DNA from 3 places in the Vibrio sp. R10-SG3-ISO10 genome. Region 3 is predicted to be linked to each of the others. Evidence: riboswitches for the same ligand, from Rfam matches in the RefSeq annotation. Region 3 holds a riboswitch; each other region holds the start of a gene.
What was found. Region 3 has a riboswitch for thiamine pyrophosphate ahead of thiC (phosphomethylpyrimidine synthase ThiC). Riboswitches for the same ligand answer to the same signal wherever they lie in the genome.

Region 1 (4,414 bases), on a different contig from region 3:
GGCTCGAAGATAGAAATTCGTTCGCTCTCGACAAACGAATCGAGTGCGCTTTTGGGCAAGACGGTAAATCCTAATCCATTGGCAACAGGCAGCAAGATTTGGCTCAACTGATTGATGTAGCCAGTGACCGGAATATCATCGATATTCATTTTCTCCAGTTCAGACTCCCCGCATTGAGCAAAGTAAATCGAAAGGTAGTGAATCGCATCAGGGTGTTGGATTAGCCCAATTTCCTTCAAGCTCTCTTGGCTTAAATCTTTGGCTGCATGCGCTTTCGGTAATAGTAAACACAGTGGCTCCTTACCTAACACTTCTGATTCAAAGCGAGAATCAGATGGAATTTGTGTCACAATCCCAATATCTGTCACACCAGTTAGGACATCCGCAACAATTTTGTGATGAGGTGCGGCCTCTAGTCTTGATATGAGCTGCGAGTATTTACATTGTAAATTGAGTAGATGTGGGTAGAGCAATAGTGCCAGCGAACCCGAACAAGACAGCGAAACATCACCTGAAAAAGGGTCTTCCATGTTTAAAGAGCTAAGCAGTTCAGACTCTTGTCGCTCAAGCTGAATCGCATGTTGGTAAACACTACGGCCAGCTTCCGTAACTTCAAAACTTTTGTTGTGCCTTTCAATTAATGGATAGCCGCAAGCTTGCTCGAGTTTTTTGATATGTTGACTAACACCAGGCTGAGTCATAAACAGCTTCTCAGCAGTTTTGGTAAAGTGGCCTGTATCGAGCAGGGTAACGAAGGTTTTGAGCCAGACAGGGTTAATCATCGTACTTTCTCATAACATAAAATTATCGAGATTAGTTTATGCGATAACAGAGGTTTCTGATAGAAAAAAGGCGAGCCGTACGCTCACCTTATGTTTTACGCGGCGTTTAAGTGGGAGGCGAGGTCACGACCATTGCCTCGATATTTGTCGATTGTTGGTGCAAAGGCAGCTGAAATATGCAACAAGCGAGAGTCCGGGTGTTCGGTAAGGTAGCGAGCTTTGCCTTCTTCGCTTTCGAGCAGATCCCAGTCGCGATGAATCGAACGGGCCAAATGAAGAGTGGTGGCCATTTTAGGAGAAATCTCGGCATCTCGTGGCTCCGCAAAATTTGCAATGGCGTCGACCATGTCATCAGGGAAGCGCCAAGTTTTGGCTAGTTTTGCTCCAAGAGTAGGTGCTGTGATATCTAATATTTCTTCCTGAACCGCAATGGCACTTTCACCCGCTTCGGCTCTTTCTGCAATGGCTTTTGCTTGCTCTGGAACTAACGTATGAATCATCAACTCGCCAATGTTGTGTAATACGCCCGTTGTGAAAACTTCATTGCTATCCATGCCTGTCTCAACGGCAATTTTGCTAGCAATAATCGACACTTCGAACGTTTCTTCCCAGTATTTATCCATATCTAATGTTTTAATTCTAGGGAAGGCACTAGAGAGAACTGAAGCGACAACTAATGTTCTCACGGGGCCTGTTCCAACTCGAAGTAAGGCTTCATTTATCGAAGATACGCTTTTGCTTCCTCCAAAATGAGCTGAATTGGCAAGACGGAGCAATCTAGCGCTAAGAACTTGATCCGTTGCTATTTTATTCGCTAGTTCTTTAAAGTCGACATCACTTGTGTTGACCATATCGAGAAGCTCTTGAAGTACCTTCTGGATTCTCGGTAACTCGTTCAGTCGAGATAGTAGTGCCTCCTGGCTCATAGCTCTCTCCTTAATTCCATGTGAGCTAAGTTACTATAGTTCAGAAACTTATCCTGTTACAAAGATAAGCAATCAATACCATATGTGCGGGCTAATGTTTTGTTTGTTTTTTGTAGCATCGCACCAAATAAGTGATGCACTAAATTTACTTTTATTGTTATCATCTGCGGAAATAGTCGGGGAGCCTACCCAATAGGGAAAGGGCTGAGATCGCGAAGCGAGACCCGTTGAACCTGATTCAGTTAGCACTGACGTAGGGAACTATGCACACTAATTCCATTTCTCGGGTTTAGTGTACTCGCATTCGATAGTAAGTCTCTTTATGAGCGTTCTTTTCGTGGTCGAGAGTTCCTATACGTCTTGTAGTAGGAGCATCTATGCCACATTCACAAGACACAACACCTATTGTATTAACCATTGCTGGCTCTGACAGCGGTGGCGGCGCAGGCATCCAAGCGGATATTAAAGCGATGTCAGCGACAGGCAGTTACGCGTGCTCTGTCATTACAGCCATTACTTCGCAAAACACCCGAGGCGTGACCGCCATTCACCCGATTCCATTAGCGCATATTGAAAGCCAGCTCGATGCTGTATTTACTGATTTGAATGTCGTCGCGGTTAAGGTTGGTATGCTGGCTGATGCCGAAATCATCAAGGTTGTGGCGGCTAAAATACGTCAATACCAACCTAAGCATCTCGTGGTTGATCCTGTCATGGTTGCAACAAGCGGTGATCTATTACTAGAACAATCGGCAATCTCTACGCTCAAACAAGAACTGCTACCACTCGCGGATCTTATTACCCCGAACCTGCCTGAAGGGGCGGCTCTGATTGGTGGTGAGGTTCCTCAAGATGAAGAGCAAATGGGGGCGATGATCGAGTCATTACGCACGCTTGGGGCGAAAGCAGTGCTGCTTAAAGGTGGGCACTTAGAGAAAGACCAAAACAGTAATGATCTCCTTATTGAGCAAGAAAGCAGTGAGTTATTGAGCGCAAAACGTGTCGCGACCAAAAATACGCACGGTACAGGTTGCACCCTCTCTTCTGCCATTGCTTCATACCTTGCTCAAGGTAACCGTCTTCATAAAGCGGTGTATCTTGGTAAGCAATATATCTCTCAAGCCATTGCGCACGCCGATCAGTTAGATGTGGGTCAAGGTCATGGCCCAGTGAACCACTTTTTCTGTGGCCACACCAATGTGCGCTAAAGCGATCGGGATAGAGCTCAAGGCGTCACAGCTTCGCTATCTCGATAGCCCAACCCCGACCCTAACTGGCTTAGATATGCACATCCCAGCTGGGAAGTGGACAAGTCTGCTAGGTCGAAGCGGCTGCGGTAAAACCACGTTGTTGCGCTATTTAGCGGGTTTACTTGATAGCAAAGTGGAATGGAAGGGGACCCTTAAGCTAAGCCAAGGGCAAGACTTACATGAGCAAATTGCCTACATGGCCCAGCAGGACCTATTACTGCCTTGGTTAAATGTCATAGATAACGTTATGTTAAGCCGTAACTTTGGTGCGCAAAATGTTAAGCATGACAAAGCACTTCAGTTGCTTGAACAGGTTGGGTTAGCTGCCCATGTTAATAGTATGCCTGCTCAGTTATCTGGGGGAATGCGTCAGCGTGTTGCCCTTGCGCGTACACTGATGCAAGACAAGCCTGTTGTGCTAATGGATGAGCCTTTTTCAGCGCTAGATGCCGTCACGCGCCATAAGTTGCAATCCTTGTCTGCCACGTTACTCAAGGGCAAAACCGTTGTGCTGATTACCCACGATCCCCAAGAAGCAGTACGTTTATCGGATGCGCTCTATTTGCTTCAGGGTGTACCTGCTTATGCGCACTCGTTGGACGTTCCTGCCTCACTGCCTCCGCGCGAGATAGATGGTGAGTGCGCAGCTTTGCAGCGAAGTATTCTAGACAGGTTGGAGCAAGACTATGAGTAAGGTATCGAATCTAGAACTTACGTTGCCTAATAAGAGAATCAACGCTCAGGTGACACATCCAATGGTGCGTATGACGGTTAGCCTGTTGGTGATTTTGGGCATTTGGCACAGCGTTGTGGTTTTGTTTGATATACCAAGCTTCATTTTGCCTGCTCCGCTAGATGTCTTCGAGCGATTGATTTCACGTTTTGATGTACTCATGAAACACACTCTTGTTACTGGGCAAGAAATCATACTGGGTTTACTGCTTGGCCTCTCTATGGGGCTTATCTTTGCACTGCAAATGTTGCTGTTTAAACCATTAAAACGTTGGTTGTTACCCATGCTTATTGCGAGCCAAGCAATTCCGGTGTTTGCCATTGCGCCTGTACTGATGCTTTGGCTTGGGTACGGCATCGCGTCCAAGGTGGTGATGGCGGCAATCATTATCTTCTTTCCTGTGACCACTTGTTGCTATGACGGTTTGCGCAATACACCAACGGGTTATCTCGATCTCGCCAAGACAATGGGAGCAAGTAAATGGCAGCTATTAAGACACATACAACTCCCTGCTGCGCTGCCAACTTTGGCCTCAGGTATTCGAGTTGCCGTTGTGATTGCACCGATAGGTGCCGTAGTCGGAGAGTGGGTCGGTTCAAGTGCGGGTCTTGGCTACCTAATGCTTCAAGCGAATGCACGCATGATCATCGATGAAATGTTCGCCGCATTATTCATCCTCGCTCTGCTTTCCGTTTCTCTCTATTTCATTACAGACAAACTACT
Region 2 (4,414 bases), on a different contig from region 3:
TTGTTCGCACAGTGCCGGGCAATGGGCGTGTTTTTGCACCGAAACAAGATAGTGCTCTACAAGATGTGCTTGAGCGCGGCTGTTGGAGCGAAACTGAGTTTAGTGGTGAGCAAGGTGACTGGCAGGCGGAGAAAATAAATATTGATGGCTCGCAGTTCAACGTATTGTTCCAAGGCGAGCAAGTAGGTAGCGTGAACTGGAATCTAGTTGGTGATCACAATGTAGATAATGCTTTGATGGCGATAGCCGCAGCGCGCCATGTTGGCGTTACCCCAGACTTAGCCTGTGAATCTTTAGCCAAATTTATCAATACCAAACGCCGCTTGGAGATCAAAGGTGAGGTCAATGGCATCACGGTTTACGACGATTTTGCCCATCATCCGACCGCGATTGAACTGACGCTCGGTGGATTACGTAATAAGGTCGGCGATAGCAAAATTATCGCGGTACTCGAACCACGCAGCGCTACAATGAAGCGAGGTGTTCACAAGGATACGTTGGCCGCTTCGTTACAAAAAGCCGATCAGGTGTTTTTATATCAACCCGACTCGATTGATTGGTCGGTGGAAGATATTGCAGCTCAATGTGATCAACCTGCGCAAACCTCAGATAATGTCGATGAGCTAGTGGAGCAAATTGTTGCTAGTGCTAGTTCGGGTGACCAGATTTTGGTTATGAGCAATGGCGGGTTCGAAGGTATTCACAATAAGCTTCTGGCAAAGCTAGAGCAATAGTGTAGTTTTTTTATATGATTAAACAACAAAAAGCCATCACCTTAGCCTTTACCGGTGCCTCTGGTGCTCCTTATGGTTTACGCCTATTAGAGCGCCTTCTGGCTGCTGATTATCAAGTTTATCTGCTTGTTTCATCCGCTGCGAGAGTGGTGCTTGCAACTGAACATGACCTTAAACTGCCAGCTAATCCTGATTCGGCTAAGCAAACTTTGGTTGAGCATCTCAATTGCGACCCAGACAAGCTGATTGTATGCGGTAAAGATGACTGGTTCTCTCCGGTGGCATCTGGCTCTGCTGCGCCGAAACAGATGGTCGTCTGTCCTTGCTCAGCAGGCAGCGTTGCGGCGATTGCGCACGGTATGTCTGATAACCTGATTGAACGTGCCGCAGACGTGGTGATGAAAGAGCGTGGTCAACTACTGTTGGTGGTTCGCGAGACGCCATTCTCTACCCTGCATCTCGAGAACATGCACAAGCTGTCACAAATGGGCGTGACCATCATGCCTGCTGCACCAGGTTTTTATCATCAACCGAAATCGATTGATGATCTGGTTGATTTTATGGTCGCGCGTATTCTCGACCACCTAGGAGTAGATCAAGGATTGGTTCCTCGCTGGGGCTATGACTCCCGTCAGAGCTGATATGTGAACGGCGCTAGCTATTGAGTCACATAACTATTACAATTCGACCGTTACTCATCGGGGAGCTATTGACCTAACTTATGTTAGCGTCAGCTGAGATCGAGCCATCGCTTGGGACCCGTGTACCTGAACCAGATAATGCTGGCGTAGGAATTGAGTTTGGATTTGAACTCCGCTTCTCAAACCTGTGCCGCTCAAACAAGGAGAGAGCGAGCAGTGAAAAACACTCTAAGCACCATTTCAATAAGTTCCCTTGCGTTAGCAGTGCTAGCGACAGTTCCAGCGACAGCCGCAGAAAACAGTTTAACTGTCTATACCTACGACTCTTTTGCCGCCGATTGGGGCCCAGGTCCAATCGTAGAAAAAGCATTTGAAGCGCATTGTGGTTGTGATGTTAATTTCGTCGCATTGGATGATGGTGTCTCTATCCTTAACCGTCTGCGTTTAGAAGGCGATAACAGCAAAGCGGATATTATTTTAGGCTTAGACAACAACCTGATGGCGGAAGCGAAAAAAACAGGTTTGTTGGCTGAACATAGCGTAGACACCAGCAAGGTTGCTTTGCCAAATGGCTGGGCGGACAAAACCTTCGTCCCTTATGATTTCGGTTACTTTGCTTTTGTTTACAACAAAGAGAAGCTAGCTAACCCACCAAAAAGCTTAAAAGAACTGGTGGAATCACGCGATGATCTGAAAGTGATCTATCAAGATCCACGCACTTCAACACCAGGGCAAGGTCTGATGCTGTGGATGAAGTCTGTTTACGGCGATGATGTGACTCAGGCTTGGCAAAATCTTGCCAAGAAAACCGTAACCGTCACTAAAGGTTGGTCTGAAGCGTATTCAATGTTCCTCGAAGGTGAGTCTGATCTGGTTCTCTCTTACACCACATCTCCTGCTTATCACTTGATTGCCGAAAGTGACAACAAGTATGCCGCCGCTGATTTTGCCGAAGGTCACTACACTCAAGTGGAAGTGGCTGCGAAAGTAAAAGCGTCTAAAAATCAAAAGCTAGCAGATGAGTTCATGAACTTTATTCTAAGTGATGAGTTCCAATCAGCAATGCCAACAGGCAACTGGATGTACCCAGTCACTGAGGTTGCACTGCCTGAAGGTTTTGAAAGCCTGACTCTACCAAGCAAAGCACTGACCTTTAGCGCCGACGAAGTGGCCGAAAATCGTAAATCTTGGATTCGCGAATGGCAAAGTGCGCTGACATTCTAAGAGGCTCTTTTGCGTAATACCCCAAAAATTGGCTTATGGGTCGCGATATTTATCGCGACCTTTGTCGTTTCTGCTCTCGGTGCCTTACTGGTTAACGCGCCATCGTTAGATATCAGTCAGGTATGGAGCGATCCATACTATCGACATGTCACCAAATTCAGTTTCTATCAGTCTTTTCTATCTACTTTGCTCAGTGTTGGCCTTGCCATCCCAGTCGCGCACGCGTTATCTCGCCGTCAGTTTGCTGGTAAGTCCCTGTTACTCAAACTGTTTGCTACCACACTGGTGTTGCCTGTCTTAGTCGGGGTGTTTGGTCTGCTCGCCATTTATGGCAATAGCGGCTTGATTTCCGATCTGTTCAAAAGTTTAGACAGCAAGTTGCCGTTCTCAATATATGGGCTCAATGGCATTTTATTGGCGCACGTGTTTTTTAATCTTCCTTATGCGACCCGGTTATTGTTGCAGGCGCTCGACTCTATCCCACAAGAGCAGCATAAACTATGCGCCCATCTCGGCATGGGACACTGGGATAAGTTTCGTTGGATAGAATGGCCGCGGCTACGTCAGCAATTACCTCATGTCAGCGGCTTGGTGTTTATGCTCTGTTTCACCAGTTTTGCTACCGTAATGGCACTCGGTGGTGGGCCTAAGTCAACCACGATCGAGCTGGCAATCTATCAAGCTATTAAGTTTGATTTCGATCTCCAAGCTGGCGCGCTATTGGCTATTTGGCAAATGATGCTTTGCGGTGTTATGGCGTTGACTATTCAGCGATTAGCGAAACCGATTTCAGTCACCTCAGGCTCGCAGAGTCAGACTATTTACTTGTCTAAAGACTCGTTTGTTTCTAAGTGTTGGGATTGGGGGTGGATAGCCTTTTCAATGCTGCTGGTGCTACCTCCGTTGCTGATGGTGCTGCTCAGTGGTCTTAACAATCATGCGCTGGATGTTTTCACCGACGCACGTTTTTGGCAGGCACTATGGGCGTCTATGAAAGTGGCAACCATGGCAAGTGTGATTGCGGTGATTGCTGGCATTGCCATCTTGTTAACCAGCCGAAGATTACGCCTTAATTATCGCGAGAAGAGTGCGGATCATATTGAGTTGATTGGCACCATTATTCTTGTGACACCCGGTCTTGTGATTTCGACCGGACTGTTTCTATTGCTGCGCTCATTTACTGATGTATTTAGCTTAGCACTAGTGGTTGTCGTAGCCGTGAATGCCTTAATGGGTCTGCCATATGTGATTAAAACGCTGTCTCAGCCAATGTTGCATGTCGAGCAGCAATATCAATATGTTTGTGCCAGTTTAGGAATGAAAGGTTGGAATCGTTTTAAAGTGGTTGAGTGGAAAGCGCTGAAAAAACCGATGGCTCATGCCTTTGCGATCAGCTTTATGTTTGCGATTGGCGATTTAAGTGCGATTGCTTTGTTTGGTAGCCAAGAATTTCGCACCTTGCCACTTTACCTATTCCAGCTGCTTGGTAGCTATCAAATGGAATCTGCTGCTGTAGTATCTGTGACTCTATTACTCTTGAGCGTCGGCTGTTTTACGCTCATTGAAACCTTGTTAAAAGCCAACTCGAAGGTGAATCATGCTGACCTTAAGTAACGTCGATTATTACTATCACAATGAATTGTTTCACTTTGATACCTTGATTTCACCGCAGTCGATCGTTGCCCTGATGGGGCCAAGTGGCGCGGGTAAATCGACCCTATTGGCTTTAGTCGCGGGTTTTATTGAGCCGACCGAGGGAACCATTGAGGTTGAAGGCAGTAATATTGTTGGTAAAGAGCCACATCAACGCCCATT
Region 3 (4,414 bases):
TCACAGACCGATCCCTCAACTTCCTCTTAATCCAGTGCCTGATCTTGATTTGGCCAATGCGGAGAAAATTGATTTCGTATTTGAATGGGAAGGAGCAATTTCACCGGTTGGAAAAGATGGTAAGTCAGTTCCTAAGTTTTGGTTAACCAACAAACGGGCTTGGGAAGGGATGTCGAAAGATAATATCCCCGCGCCACTCGCTTCATTGCAATTGGGTAAAACTTATATTTTCTATCTCAAGAATATCACTCAGTATCATCATCCAATTCATATCCATGGTCATACATTCACAGTTTTGGAGCTCAATGGAAAAAAGGTCGAACAGCCTTTCCATACTGACACTGTTTTACTAGGCAAAAACGGTACGGCTATCGCAGCGTTCGTGGCGGATAATCCAGGGCGGTGGATGTATCACTGTCATGTGATCGAGCATATGAAAACCGGACTAATGGGGTATATTGAAGTAAAGTGACTCCTGTAACTTTTAAAATGTTTGCAGTTAGTAATGGCTAAATCTTAATTTATGATCTTCCGTGAGCTTGTATTTTGGCTACAATACACCCAGTCAATCGGAGGAATTATGGGTCAGTTTTCAATATTGGGTTTTATCGCACTCGGTGGTGCATTTGGTGCATGCTCTCGTTATCTTGTTTCTGAGCTTTGTGTTGCACTTCTTGGGCGCGGATTTCCTTACGGTACGCTAGCTGTTAACGTGGTTGGTTCTTTCATTATGGGTTTGCTTATTGCGGCATTTGAAAATGATATGTTAGCCACCGAGCCATGGCGCCAAATTATCGGATTGGGCTTTCTAGGTGCACTCACCACCTTCTCTACGTTCTCTATGGATAATGTGCTTCTAATGCAGCAAGGCGCTTTTTTTAAGATGGGTTTGAATGTGTTGTTGAATGTCTTTTTAAGCATTTCTGCTGCATGGATTGGTTTTCAAATACTCATCAAGAGCTAATGTTGGTTAAAATTTAGCTAATTATTGTTCATCACGGCTTGGTTTACCCAAGCCGTTTTTATATACTGCAATTACTTGTCGGAGTGCCATAAGGCTGAGACCGTTAATTCGGGATCCGTTGAACCTGATCAGATTAAAATCTGCGAAGGGAACAAGAGAAGATATCTACACCAGAGTTCTGTCTGGTTACCTATCAAATAGTCGAATGTTGTTATATACCATTAGTGCACACTAATAAGGTCATAATTCGATTCCTCTTGTCGCATCTTTCCGCCAAGCATTTTTATCCCATTACTTTTTATCTAAGAATAACAAAGCAAGGAAAAATGCTATGTCGAGTCGCAAACAAGCGAGACTGGAAGCAAAACAGTTCATTGATACACTTTCGGTACAGCCGTACCCAAATTCAAGCAAAGTCTATGTAGAGGGTTCACGCCCAGATATTCGTGTGCCTATGCGAGAAATCTCACTCGCGGATAGTCTTATCGGAGGCACAAAAGAAGCGCCTATTTTCGAACCTAATGAGCCTGTACGTGTTTACGATACTTCCGGTGTATACACTGACCCAGAACACACTATTGACCTTTACAGCGGCCTACCAAAGCTAAGAGAAGGGTGGATTGAAGAACGAGCTGATACTGAATTACTCGACGATGTTAGCTCGGTATACACTAAGGAGCGTTTAGAAGACGAGACGCTTGATGAGCTACGTTATGGCAATTTGCCACGAATTAGACGTGCTAAAGATGGTCAGTGTGTCACTCAGCTGCACTATGCGCGCAAGGGTATCGTTACCCCTGAGATGGAATACATCGCCCTACGTGAAAATATGGGTCGCGCTCATTATCGCGATGAGGTGCTGAATCAACAGCATCCTGGTCAAAGCTTCGGGGCCAACTTACCCAAAGACATTACTGCAGAATTTGTTCGTAAAGAAGTCGCAGAAGGTCGAGCGATTATCCCTTCCAATATTAACCACCCAGAATCTGAACCAATGATTATTGGGCGTAACTTCTTAGTTAAAGTAAACGCTAATATCGGTAATTCATCAGTGACATCTTCAATTGAGGAAGAGGTTGAGAAGCTCGTATGGGCGACTCGCTGGGGTGGCGATACTGTTATGGATCTGTCTACTGGGCGTAATATTCACGAAACTCGTGAGTGGATTCTACGTAACAGTCCGGTGCCGATCGGTACTGTGCCAATGTACCAAGCGCTTGAAAAAGTGAACGGCATTGCGGAAAACCTCAACTGGGAAGTGATGCGCGATACTCTGATTGAGCAAGCAGAGCAGGGCGTCGATTACTTCACTATTCACGCAGGGTTATTGCTTCGCTATGTGCCTATGACGGCAAAACGTGTCACTGGCATTGTTTCTCGTGGTGGTTCTATTATCGCGAAATGGTGTTTAGCACATCATCAGGAAAGCTTCCTATATACTCACTTCCGCGAGATTTGTGAAATTTGTGCCAAGTATGACGTGGCGCTTTCTCTTGGTGATGGCTTGCGTCCTGGCTCAGTAGCCGATGCGAACGATGAAGCGCAGTTTGCTGAGCTTCGTACTCTAGGTGAGCTAACCAAGATTGCTTGGGAATATGACGTTCAGGTCATTATTGAAGGTCCAGGCCATATTCCGATGCATATGATCAAAGAGAACATGGAAGAGCAGCTAGAGCACTGCCATGAAGCGCCGTTTTATACCCTTGGCCCACTGACGACCGATGTTGCGCCGGGCTATGATCATATCACTTCAGGTATTGGTGCCGCGATGATTGGTTGGTATGGCTGTGCGATGCTTTGTTACGTTACGCCAAAAGAGCACCTTGGCTTACCGAACAAAGAAGACGTTAAGGTAGGTATGATCACCTATAAGCTCGCAGCACATGCGGCCGACTTAGCCAAAGGTCACCCCGGTGCTCAAGTCCGTGATAATGCACTTTCTAAAGCGCGTTTTGAATTCCGTTGGGAAGACCAATTTAACCTTTCGCTAGACCCTGATACTGCACGAGCTTACCACGATGAAACTCTACCTCAAGAGTCTGGAAAGGTCGCACACTTCTGCTCTATGTGTGGACCTAAGTTCTGTTCAATGAAGATCTCACAAGAGGTTCGCGAGTACGCGAAGGATACTGAACAAGTAGCGGCGGACCAAGCTATCTCGATCAAAATGCTCGACGATCCACTCGAAGGTATGCGCCAAAAATCGCAAGAGTTCCGAGAGACAGGTTCTGAGCTATACCACCCAGCAGTTCATGCAGAGGTAAGTGACTAATGAGCAAAATCCTAATTCCGTCATCATTGATTGAGCTAACAGGCTTAGTTCAGCAATGTTTGTTGTTGGCGAAAGAACAGGGTTTTTGCATCGAAGAGGTTGAGTTGGGTGTAAGCCCAACTCAGTCTGTTAAGCTTGTTCGTGACCAACAGATTACACATATCGCTACCGATCTCATTGATGGGTACGACTTTGAGTCAGATGACACATTTGCACTTTATTATCGCTCAGGCTTGTCGGTAGAAGCCTGTGCAGAGCAACCATCTAATGCGATTTATATTGGCATTGCTGATGGTTTGGCTTGTGATAAAAAGGATGAAGTGCTTCAGCTCGATGTCTGGCGTCATCCCATTAACGATGAAGTGAGAGCACTTTCCCTTAAGTCTAAACTCAATTCTGTATTTGAGCCTGAGTATCACTTTGCTTGGATAGTCGTGTTGTCCGTACTCGATTTTCCTATCGAAGATGCGTTAACACTCGCACGAGGAATGACAACTCAACAAGCGAATGTTTCACGTGAAACAGTGTTGAATGAGAAATTATTGACTCAGTGGGTTGAGAATTTCAATCAGTTCCCAACCCCCGTACTGGAAGATAGCCGACTGGGCATACAAGTTGGGTGGTCTGCGCAAGGGGAGAGTGTCAACTTTGCTAGCATAACTAAACAGAGTTTAGGGCTTTACCCAGTGGTCGATGATGTTGCTTGGATTGAGCGCTTGCTGCCATTAGGTATCAACACCATTCAACTGCGAATTAAGAACCCACAACAAGCCGATTTAGAACAACAGATCATTCGAGCGATTGAACTCGGTCGCCAATATCAAGCGCAAGTGTTTATCAATGACTACTGGCAGTTAGCTATTAAGCATGGTGCCTATGGTGTCCATCTTGGGCAAGAAGATATAGAAGAGTCAAACTTGGCTCAGCTAACTAAAGCGGGTATTCGTTTAGGTCTTTCTACCCATGGCTATTATGAGCTGCTTCGTATTGTGCAAATCCACCCTAGCTACATCGCGCTGGGACATATCTTCCCAACCACCACTAAGCAGATGCCATCGAAGCCACAAGGTTTAGTGCGCTTAGCTCTATATCAAAAATTGATTGATAGCATTCCTTATGGTTTCACGCATGAGGGTGCTAGTGCTTCGACCCTTGGTTATCCGACGGTTGCAATCGGT

Region 1: it holds a riboswitch for thiamine pyrophosphate, as region 3 does, so the genes downstream of both, thiD (bifunctional hydroxymethylpyrimidine kinase/phosphomethylpyrimidine kinase) here and thiC (phosphomethylpyrimidine synthase ThiC) in region 3, are expected to answer to the same signal.
Region 2: it holds a riboswitch for thiamine pyrophosphate, as region 3 does, so the genes downstream of both, thiB (thiamine ABC transporter substrate binding subunit) here and thiC (phosphomethylpyrimidine synthase ThiC) in region 3, are expected to answer to the same signal.

What each region holds. Positions count from the first base shown of each region.
Region 1 is NZ_JCBDHG010000022.1:462,039-466,452, forward strand. It holds gene AC6R16_RS15575 (LysR family transcriptional regulator) at 1-782, opposite strand, end outside; gene AC6R16_RS15580 (HDOD domain-containing protein) at 878-1,708, opposite strand; TPP riboswitch at 1,876-1,985, shown strand; gene thiD (bifunctional hydroxymethylpyrimidine kinase/phosphomethylpyrimidine kinase) at 2,086-2,916, shown strand; gene AC6R16_RS15590 (ABC transporter ATP-binding protein) at 2,906-3,652, shown strand; gene AC6R16_RS15595 (ABC transporter permease) at 3,645-4,414, shown strand, end outside.
Region 2 is NZ_JCBDHG010000023.1:110,542-114,955, reverse strand. It holds gene mpl (UDP-N-acetylmuramate:L-alanyl-gamma-D-glutamyl-meso-diaminopimelate ligase) at 1-734, shown strand, start outside; gene AC6R16_RS18800 (flavin prenyltransferase UbiX) at 749-1,375, shown strand; TPP riboswitch at 1,424-1,545, shown strand; gene thiB (thiamine ABC transporter substrate binding subunit) at 1,613-2,599, shown strand; gene thiP (thiamine/thiamine pyrophosphate ABC transporter permease ThiP) at 2,609-4,213, shown strand; gene thiQ (thiamine ABC transporter ATP-binding protein) at 4,197-4,414, shown strand, end outside.
Region 3 is NZ_JCBDHG010000016.1:98,286-102,699, reverse strand. It holds gene AC6R16_RS08060 (multicopper oxidase domain-containing protein) at 1-472, shown strand, start outside; gene crcB (fluoride efflux transporter CrcB) at 581-964, shown strand; TPP riboswitch at 1,034-1,132, shown strand; gene thiC (phosphomethylpyrimidine synthase ThiC) at 1,296-3,236, shown strand; gene AC6R16_RS08045 (thiamine phosphate synthase) at 3,236-4,414, shown strand, end outside.